DNA from 3 places in the Vibrio kyushuensis genome. Region 2 is predicted to be linked to each of the others. Evidence: predicted binding sites of a transcription regulator. Region 2 holds the regulator's gene; each other region holds the start of a gene.

Evidence for each region. The regulator PurR, encoded in region 2, represses purine synthesis genes. The targets are predictions, from matches to a motif close to TNANGNAAACGTTTNCNTNA.
Region 1: the regulator PurR is predicted to act here: its motif matches at 1,822-1,841, upstream of L4D20_RS17170 (NCS2 family permease).
Region 3: the regulator PurR is predicted to act here: its motif matches at 1,336-1,355, upstream of L4D20_RS19885 (phosphoribosylaminoimidazolesuccinocarboxamide synthase).

The regions. Positions count from the first base shown of each region.
Region 1 is NZ_JAKJSV010000007.1:304,959-308,197, forward strand. It holds gene L4D20_RS17165 (hypothetical protein) at 1-10, opposite strand, end outside; gene L4D20_RS17170 (NCS2 family permease) at 195-1,565, opposite strand; purine riboswitch at 1,637-1,736, opposite strand; gene gmk (guanylate kinase) at 2,124-2,747, shown strand; gene rpoZ (DNA-directed RNA polymerase subunit omega) at 2,931-3,203, shown strand.
Region 2 is NZ_JAKJSV010000004.1:265,253-268,491, forward strand. It holds gene L4D20_RS10355 (TVP38/TMEM64 family protein) at 1-352, opposite strand, end outside; gene L4D20_RS10360 (TfoX/Sxy family DNA transformation protein) at 515-1,105, opposite strand; cyclic di-GMP riboswitch class I at 1,218-1,321, opposite strand; gene purR (HTH-type transcriptional repressor PurR) at 1,460-2,467, opposite strand; gene torD (molecular chaperone TorD) at 2,755-3,239, opposite strand, start outside.
Region 3 is NZ_JAKJSV010000010.1:27,163-30,401, forward strand. It holds gene L4D20_RS19885 (phosphoribosylaminoimidazolesuccinocarboxamide synthase) at 114-1,217, opposite strand; gene L4D20_RS19890 (hypothetical protein) at 1,442-1,831, opposite strand; gene L4D20_RS19895 (hypothetical protein) at 2,039-2,221, opposite strand; gene L4D20_RS19900 (J domain-containing protein) at 2,388-3,239, opposite strand, start outside.

The DNA of each region.
Region 1 (3,239 bases), on a different contig from region 2:
TACTCATCATCACACGGTCTCATCACTAAAAGGTAGAGTGTGACGATAACGGGACAAGCCGTAATTAACAATAACCATTGAGAAGGTTTTACACTTCTTTACCCTAAAAGCTGTTTGCCCTAAATCACTTAGCTTAATAAACAACAAAGCCAGAGCATCATGCTCTGGCTTTTAAATTTCGAATGCTTACTAGATTAAAGCAGGACCAAGTAAGTCATAAACAGCACACACAGCGCATAAATCACTGGGTGTACTTGTTTGCCTTTACCTGCAACAACCATAGTAAATGCATAGCTAATGAAGCCCATCGCCATACCGTTAGCTGGAGAGAAGCTCAGTACTGTAAACATGATGGTGAAGAAAGCGGCAATACGTGACTCTTTCTTTTCCCAGTTTATTTGTCCAAGACGACCAATCATGTAGATACCAACAACAACCATCGCAGGTGCAACCATCGCTGCCGAGAAAATTGAGAACAGTGGGTATAGGAATAGCGAGATTAGGAATAACCCAGCCACCATTACAGCCGCCAAACCCGTCTTCGCACCTTGAGAAGAAGCAATGCCAGACTCAGAGAAGGCCGTAATAGATGTCGTACCTAATACAGAACCAATCACCGTGCCGCCAGCGTCAGCAACCAGTGCAGAGCGCGCATTTGGCACCTTACCGTCTTTATCAATAATACCTGCATCACGGCCAACACCAACAATGGTGCTTAAACCATCAAAGAAATCGACAATCAAGAAGATGATAACGATAAACAGTAGGTCGAACATCTTCTCTGCCGTGAAGCCTGAGAAGTTAAAGATCGCACCAAAGCTGCCTTCCATGCTTGGTGGCATAGTGACAAATTGCTCTGGAATCGGCGCATGGTTAGTACCAAGAAAGATATCCGCCAGAATCGTTAATACAATCGCGGAGATAAACGAGATGAACGTTGCCAGCTTGATATCACGAACCATACAACCCAAAGCGATAAAAATACTCACGAAAGCAATCAATACTTGCGGGTCAGTAATATCGCCCATTCCCACTAATACAAATGGGTTTGAAACAATGATGCCAGCGTTTTTTAGGCCCAAGAAAGCAATGAACAGACCGAGTGAAACGGTGATTGCTAGCTTCAAATCCTCAGGAATCGACTCAATCATCGCTTTACGCATGTTGGTCATCGACAGAATCAGATAAAGCACACCTGATAGGAAAATACCAAACAGTGCTTCATGCCATACTAAGGCAACAGAACCACTAAATAACAATCCCTTGAAGAAGCCGTTCATGCTCATGCCCGGAGCAAGCATCACTGGGTAATTACCAAATATTCCCATGATTAGCGTAGCAAGTGCCGCTGCTAATGCCGTTGCTGTAAAAATCGCACCGCGATCCATACCTGGAATATCGCCAAGAATGGCTGGGTTCACTGCCAATATGTAGCTCATTGCTAAAAAAGTAATGAAACCGGCGTACAGCTCAGTGCCAATAGTGGATTTTCTTTCGGTAATTTTGAAGGTAGATTCAAGAATAGAATCAGACGCTCTCTTCTTGATTGCAGTATCGACGCTCACGGTGAGACCTTATTCAGTTAATTTATAAATCGGTGGGATTATCACGCTGAATATGGTTAAACGCTCAATACAAGCAACCAACATAGGACTGTAGCAACCGAGTTAGGCTCAGTAGTAGAAACGTTTAGACCAAATCACTAAACATATACAGTGCGATAAAACTTTGGCGCGAATTCTAATTGCTCTCATGAATAATTCAATGATTTTCGACATTATTTTGCACAAAAATTACGCCATAAAATCAACTTGTTGATAAACAAGCAAACGTTTGCCAACAATTGAAAAACATACACTTTAATTTTGGCCCGTTTTATTTGAAAAATTAATGCTCTCTTGCCCTCAACAATTGCGGATTTCTCTCATGCACTCATCCGCTTGTCGAAATATGGCAAATCATGCTATTCTTCGCCTCCATTTTTCTGACCAAAAATCCATCGACTTAAACAGATAAATCAATGAATGATTTACCTCTCGATGACGATTATTTCGGTCAGTGCTATCTTTAATTGAAGACGAATCACTTTCGGCTTCCATCCAACCAAACGTGGAACAGTACAGATGGGCAAAGGTACTCTATATATCGTATCTGCACCTAGCGGCGCAGGAAAATCTAGCTTGATCTCAGCGATGCTAGAAACCAATCCAACATACGCGATGAAAGTATCGGTTTCTCATACCACTCGTGGTATGCGTCCGGGCGAGCAAGATGGCGTACACTACCACTTCGTACAAAAAGAGCACTTTGAAGAACTGATCAGTAAAAATGAGTTCCTCGAATACGCTGAAGTGTTTGGTAACTACTACGGTACGTCTCAGGTTTGGATTGAACAGAATCTAGAGAAAGGCATTGATGTCTTCCTTGATATTGACTGGCAAGGTGCTCGTCAAATTCGCCAGCAAATGCCACTAGCACGCAGTGTTTTCATTTTACCGCCATCGAACGGTGAGCTTGAGCGTCGTTTAAATGCTCGCGGCCAAGATAGCGATACAGTGATTGCAAAGCGTATGGCAGAAGCAAAAGCAGAAATTTCTCACTACAGCGAATACGACTACGTCATTATCAACGATGATTTTGATGCAGCATTAATGGACTTTAAAGCCATTATTCGTGCAGAAAGATTGAAGCAAGATAAGCAAGCTGCTAAATATAAAGGCATGCTTAACGCGCTTTTGGCGGAATAAGTCAGACAAACTGACTGAAACCGTTCAATTAACGTCATGACCCTAGCAATGAAATGATCATGCATAGCGTCATAACACCCCAAGATCCTTTAGGATCAAATCTATTTAATCGCTAGAAAGTGTCACATTAAACTTGTATACTTTCTCGTCATTAAAAATTTAAGTTAACTAATTGGAGTCCTCATGGCACGCGTAACTGTTCAAGATGCTGTTGAAAAAGTAGGCAATCGTTTCGACCTAGTTCTGATTTCGGCACGCCGCGCTCGTCAAATGCAGACTGGTGGTAAAGATTCACTAGTGCCAGAAGAGAATGATAAGCCAACGGTTATCGCTCTACGCGAAATCGAAGAAGGCCTTATTACTAAAGATGTTCTAGACGCACGTGAGCGCCAAGAACAGCAAGAGCAAGAAGCAGCAGAACTAGCAGCAGTAAGTAGCATCGCTCACACTCGCTAACCAGTTCTTTTTAAGGGATTAGTTCGCAAGGAATCT
Region 2 (3,239 bases):
TATCTCCAAATTTGTTTTGTACCCATTCTTTAAGTAGAAAGCGACTGCTAAGAAATGCAAGAGTCGCCCCAATCGTGCTGGCGAAAGATACAAGCAAAAGACTGGTCCAAAAACCAAATAACGCAGCGCCTAGTAGTGTCACAACAGCTGCGCCAGGTATAGATAATGCGGTAACAACAATATAAATCCCAAAGTAACTTAATGCAGCAACTAAGAAATTAGACTCAATGAATTGTGCTAGAGACTCTTGTTGTGCTTTTGCATTATCTAACGTTAGTAGCTGCCCATAATTAAGAGTAAGGAAGATAATGACGCCGATGAGTAAGAGGCCGAGGAAAAGTTTTTTGTTCATAAATATAGAGCCGATGAGTTTTGGGTGTGCCTATTAAGAACAGCATTAAGACGTAAAAATTTCAATAACAACGAACAATTATCGGATTTAGAAACAGAAGGCAATAAAAAAGCCAACGTATTGACGTTGGCTTTAGCTGAGTAATCCGATTTAAAAGTGGGATTACCTTAATCGACCTGAAAGTTCATCTCTTCGGTTTTGAGGTACGACAGACCAGTGAGTGCCTTTAATCGCTCCCTCTAGTGCCCACAACAGCTCTAATCCCACATCTGAAGCATGTGATTGCTGAATGGCTTTATAAGCCTCTACAGCGCCTCTCTGTTCTAAAGTTGTAACCGAATCAATGCCCGCTTTCTTGAGCATTCTTTCGGTTGCAAGCCTCAGGTTTGGCAGATCCTTAAGACGGTCTGGCTTTGCTGCTGCTTGGCTCTCTTTCTCTTTCTTAGCAATATCGAGTGAATTTTTTGCTTCTGATAGAGTGGATGTCGGATTCGCTAACCAGTCATTAGGCAAAGCATAATACTTTGTAACGACGGGGTGACCGCGTTTTTTATAGACGTACGGTTCATAGCCTTGTTGTTTGAATTTTTTGACTGTATTGCTATCGGCTCTTATATGAAGCTTATCGTTTACAACAAGTGCAAACATTGTCTCTTCGATAAAAATGCCGAAGCCGCCAAACATTGAACGAGACTTTACTCGTCCAAGCTGTTCAAACAGCCTCATTGAGTCTTTTAGTACTGGTTTATCCATGCTGTATGTTCTCGGTGTATGTAAAATACGCCACCAAATCAGGTCCGAGAGATTAGCAAAACATGCAGAAACTGTGTCATTCGTAAGTAAACTTGTGTTTGCATTGTTTGCCATCGGCAACCCCGCTACCTATCAAAAACTCTGTTAAGACAGAAGATCTGGTTTAGGCCGGAGGCTTTGCGTCCCACTTTTTCAAATGGTTTGCCCTGTGCGTGACTTCTATTAAAGACGACCAATTAGGAATGAACTTCACATTTGGATTCTATTACTGTGATGTTTATTCAATAAATTTGTCTCAATAATGAGTCTAAACTATATCACAAAATACGCAAGTTTCGATAAATGACATAACTATTATTTAGTTAGATCGCGAACTGTATTACGTTCTACGATCTCTGGATGCATTTCGAACACACGTTTTTCATGATCTTTGTCTTTAATTCGCTCAAGTAAGATCTCAAAAGCATTTTTACCCACACGTCGTTTAGGTTGGTGAACAGTTGTGAGAGGAGGAGAGAAATACTCAGCCAATTCAATATTGTCGTAACCGATCACTGAAATGTCATTTGGTACATTGACGCCTTTTTGCCCTAGACGACTAATAAGGCCTAAAGCCATCGTATCGTTGAAACAAAAAACGGCAGTAGGCTTGTTATCCATAGCGACAATTTTGTCAGCGGCTAATACGGCTGTATCGCACTCAAAGTTACCTTCTAGAATCCAATCTTCATCGATTTTAAGGTTGGCTTCGGTTAAAGCGCGTTTAAATCCTGCGATACGTTCTTGGCAAGCTGCTTTTTCAAAATGGCCACTTAGGCATGCAATATCGGTATGACCTTTATCAATGAGGTATTTCGTCGCTAAATAACCGCCTTCTTCTGAATTATCGATGATCTTATCGGCTTGAGACGTTTCAGGGCCCCAATCCATAACAACCTTAGGGATGTCAGCATGACGATCAAGCATCTCTCGAAGTTCTTCAGTTAAATCTGAACACATCACTAAAATACCATCGACACGTTTTTCAGCTAGCATGCGAATATAGTCGCGTTGTTTCTCGTATATTCCACCAGTGTTACACAAGATAAGCGTATAGCCTTGACGGTAACAGTAGCTCTCAACACCATCGATCACTTCAGAAAAGAACAAATTGGTTGATTGCGTGACGAGCATACCGATGGTGCGTGTGGTATTGCACTTTAAACTACGAGCAACGGCACTTGGTGCGTAGTTTAATTCGTCTACTGCTTTATTTACTTTTTCTTGGGTGGTTTCAGCCACAAATCGAGTCTTATTTATAACGTGAGATACGGTGGTTGTTGATACGCCGGCTAAGCGAGCAACATCTTTAATTGTGGCCATAATTCCTGTCCTATTAAGTGGCGAAGTAAATAATTTGCGCTTATAAACGGGTTACATCTACAAATCGCTTGTATCTACAAACAAATCAAGTGTCCAAGTGCCTAAAACACAAAAACCGCCTGTAATAGCGGTTTATTATTCAATATAATTGTCATTATCGGTGCTAATTTTAGACGTCATACGTAGTACAAGCAACGAAAACAGACTACTTTGACGTGATCTAAAACCACAATTAGACAATATCATGGCAATTTTTTGAAACTTTGTTACTTTCTGAAGCAGATTGTTTATTCGCCAACCAAATAACGACAATCAAGCTCTAAGAAAGCGCACAATAACTCAGAAACTGATGCGTAGAAGCCGAACTCATCGAGCTTCTGACACTTCTCATTGAACTGCGGTGTCCATGTAAGAATATGTGTGCTGATAAACTGTTCTTGCTCTGCAAGTGCTTCGTCTAAATGCTTTTCTTGTTCTAACTCGTTCGAACGAATAATAAGATTACCTAAGAAATCGAGTTCAACGGCCAGATGGTCAGCAGGTTCATTAAGAGTTTCGTCAACAGTTACACCATGCTGTGCCATTAGCTCTGCCACTTCTTTTGCAGGGACGTCATTGAGAAGGCCCGATTTACCAATGTACATCGACGCATAAGGCAGCGCAGAGTCTTTGTCTGACTTTAAAAAAAGGTCACAGAAGTCAGCAGACAATTCAAGTTGTGCGTCTTCACGGTCGAGCAATCGGTTGAGTGCGTCTACGAGTCTATCGATTG
Region 3 (3,239 bases), on a different contig from region 2:
GAAGTGGTGTCCACCAAAAATAAAAGCGCCCGTTGCAATAACGGGCGCTTTTTTATCAATTGCTATTTTAGCTCGATGTTGAGATAAATAGATAACTTCTAATTAAGTAGACCTTAGTCAATCAAGCCATATTGTTCACGAAGTACGTCGATGATCTCTTGCTTAGGGTTAGCGCTTAGGTGTAAAGGTTTACCCGTAATCTTTTCGGCAATGCTAATGTATGTTTTAGAAATATCCATCAATGCGTCATTTGGTAAGGCATTGTTGCGCGCTAGGGCTTCTCTTTCTGGCATGCGTTCTTTGTTAAGAAGGATGTCTGGATCTGGGAAATGGTTTAAAAGAAACTGGCGGAAGCCTTCTTTCGAATTCTCAACAATATTACCCGCTTGATACTCTTTGGTGTCCCAAATGCGAGAAGAGTCAGGCGTGCCAACTTCATCCATATAAATAAGTTTTTCATTACCCGCAGCGTCATTCACATAGCCAAACTCAAACTTAGTATCGACAAAAGTTTGGTCTACTTCAGCCAAAGCTTTACTAATTACAGAAAAACCTTCCTTTAGCAGAGTCTCGTATTTTGTAATGTCATCTGAGCCAGAGAAATTGAAAGCAGCATAGCTATCTTCGATATTCTTACGTGAGATATTGACATCATCGGCTTCAGGAACACCAGGGATACCTTTAAGAATCCCTTTGGTTGACGGAGTAATTAGAAGCTCAGGAAGAACCTTATCTTTCTCAAGCCCTTCTGGAAGCTCAATACCACAAAATTCACGTTCGCCTTTCTCATACGCTCGCCACATAGAGCCAGTGATATAGTTGCGGCATATAGCCTCTATCATGACTGGTTTTGCTTTTTGAACAATCCAAACAAACGGATGTGGAATATCAAGAATATGGCTGTCAGCAAGGTTATTTTTCTTAAACAGATCGAACCAATGGTTAGATATCGCATTCAGTGCAGCACCTTTTCCAGGTACTCCTTTAAGGCCACCTTCAGCATGCCAAATACAATCAAACGCAGAAATACGGTCACTGATTACCATAATCGCTAAAGGCGCGTCGGGAGCGACATCATAACCTTTTTCTTGAATAAGACGTTGACTGTCTTCTTCAGTTAACCAGTAAACAGAGCGGACTTTACCGCTGTGAACAGGTTTGTTAGTGCGAATTGGTAAATCGTCATTGACGGCTAAGACTTGATCAGCAAGGCTCATTAGACATTCCTATTTTATTAAACGTCACATTGAGAATGTGCCTAAGTACGTTAAAAGACGCGACCTAGACAGTGAATATGGAATGCATCATACCAGAACTTTTCAAGCTCATCACTTAAAAAGCAAACGTTTGCCTATTGCTTGTTCTGGCTTGAATATATTTGAGGAAAAAGAAAAAAGCCTCAACGTGTGAGGCGAAAGAGTGTGAAAAGACGTCGAACTTGTTAATGGTACTTTTGGCCTCTGCCTTCAACGAAAAATACTTCACAGTCATGGTGTGATGCTAAAGATTGTAATAGGGCTTGGTTAATATGATCAATGCTATTAGAGGCGACGACTGCACTCGCGTTACCTGATTTTATAGCCTTGGTAACGGTTTCTAACTCAGTCATCGATTGCGACGGTTTCATATGAATAATTTTATTACAGCTCACTTTTGATGAAGAGAACTGCTCAAGGTTAGGACGAGGACATTCTGCGGTAAAAAGAATCCATTGTTGGCTATTGGATAAACCAGATAGGCGATACATGATTGAATCGTCAATAATCATTGCTCTTGTTGGTTGGGCAAGGGTATTGAATTTTGAGTATTGATTAGTCTGTTGCTGCAACATTATCCTGTCCTTTTATACATACTGTATGCCTATACAGTAGTTTTATTTTATCCAAGGATCAAGCTAAAACTGACGTTTTAATGAACAAAGTGTGATTTCGATTAGATTGGGAGTGTGTTTTTTATGCAACGAATGGGGTTTAGTAACAGTAGAAAGCGAAAAAGCCACTTTAAGTGGCTTTTGTTAGTCAGAAAATGGTGGTAGCTGTCAGCAGTGAACGCTTTGTCGCTCTAGCTGCCGTTGTTCAGCAATATTAAATTGGCGGACATCCAGTGCTGCAAGATCGTAGCAGTCTTTGCATGAGTTGTTAGACTTACCGTCAATGTAGTTAAGTTGAGTGAGTACGCTAGGTTTTTTACACCAGTCACAAGTACCTTCTGAGCTGAACATTATTTTCTCCCTCTTGTTTGAGTTCGCCATCTATTTTCCAAAAGCATTATGACATATTTCCCCCTTTGAAGTTAAAGTTTTGTTACTTGTGTGAGAGGGGAATCGCTTGCGCAGCTTATTTATGGCGATGTGCGGGGGTTTTACAAATATTGACGAAATGTAACAATTAGTTAACGTTGGTTGGTTTTTTAGTGTGAGTAATGATTATCTTTAGCGCACTGTTAAGTCTTTTCATCTCTTCATCACTCCCACTTAAGTCGGGATGATACAACTTAGATAATTGTTTATAGCGAACTTTAATCTGTTTTTGATCTGGAAGTTTTGTTGCTTTAAAACCGAAAATGGCACATGCGATGGTCAGTTTATCTGCATCTGGTGCTCTTTGATTTGATTGCTGTAACTTTTTAACCTGATGAAACATAGTTTCCAGTTGTCGCTTCTGCTGTTTAATTATTAGTGCTTGATTTTGTGTAGTTTCCTTTAGGATCTGTTTTTGGTTAAGGTCTGTGCTCAGCTTTTTACGTTTACGTCGTTTAACCGTGATTGAAATTAGAACGGCAATAATAATGATGCCGATAACAATAAGAGGGTTGGAATAAGTTTGATCGCTAGGCTTTGGTGATGTAGAAGTTGACTCAACAGTTACATCACTCATTTCAAAAGCAACATCTAGTTGATCCAGGGATGAGACTTGTTGTGCCTTGCGTTGATTGAATTTAGCTTCCAATACTCGGCTATAACCTGATTCTGCCTTTTCACTATTGGGCTGCGCGACAAGATACCAAAGTTCGGCCATGTCGAGGTTCTTTGGTTTTTCTGGGTGTTTCTCATAGATTGTGGCTAATGCTATTTGAGCGTCGATATTGCCTTCAACAGCAAGTTTGGTGAGCCAATACAAAGCTTGGTTAAGGTCAGGTTCTGTTCCTATTCCTTTGAGGTAATGCGTTGCTAACGAAAATTGAGATTGAATATGGTTTTGATTTGCAGCTTGTTGATACCAGTAAAATGCTTGATTGAG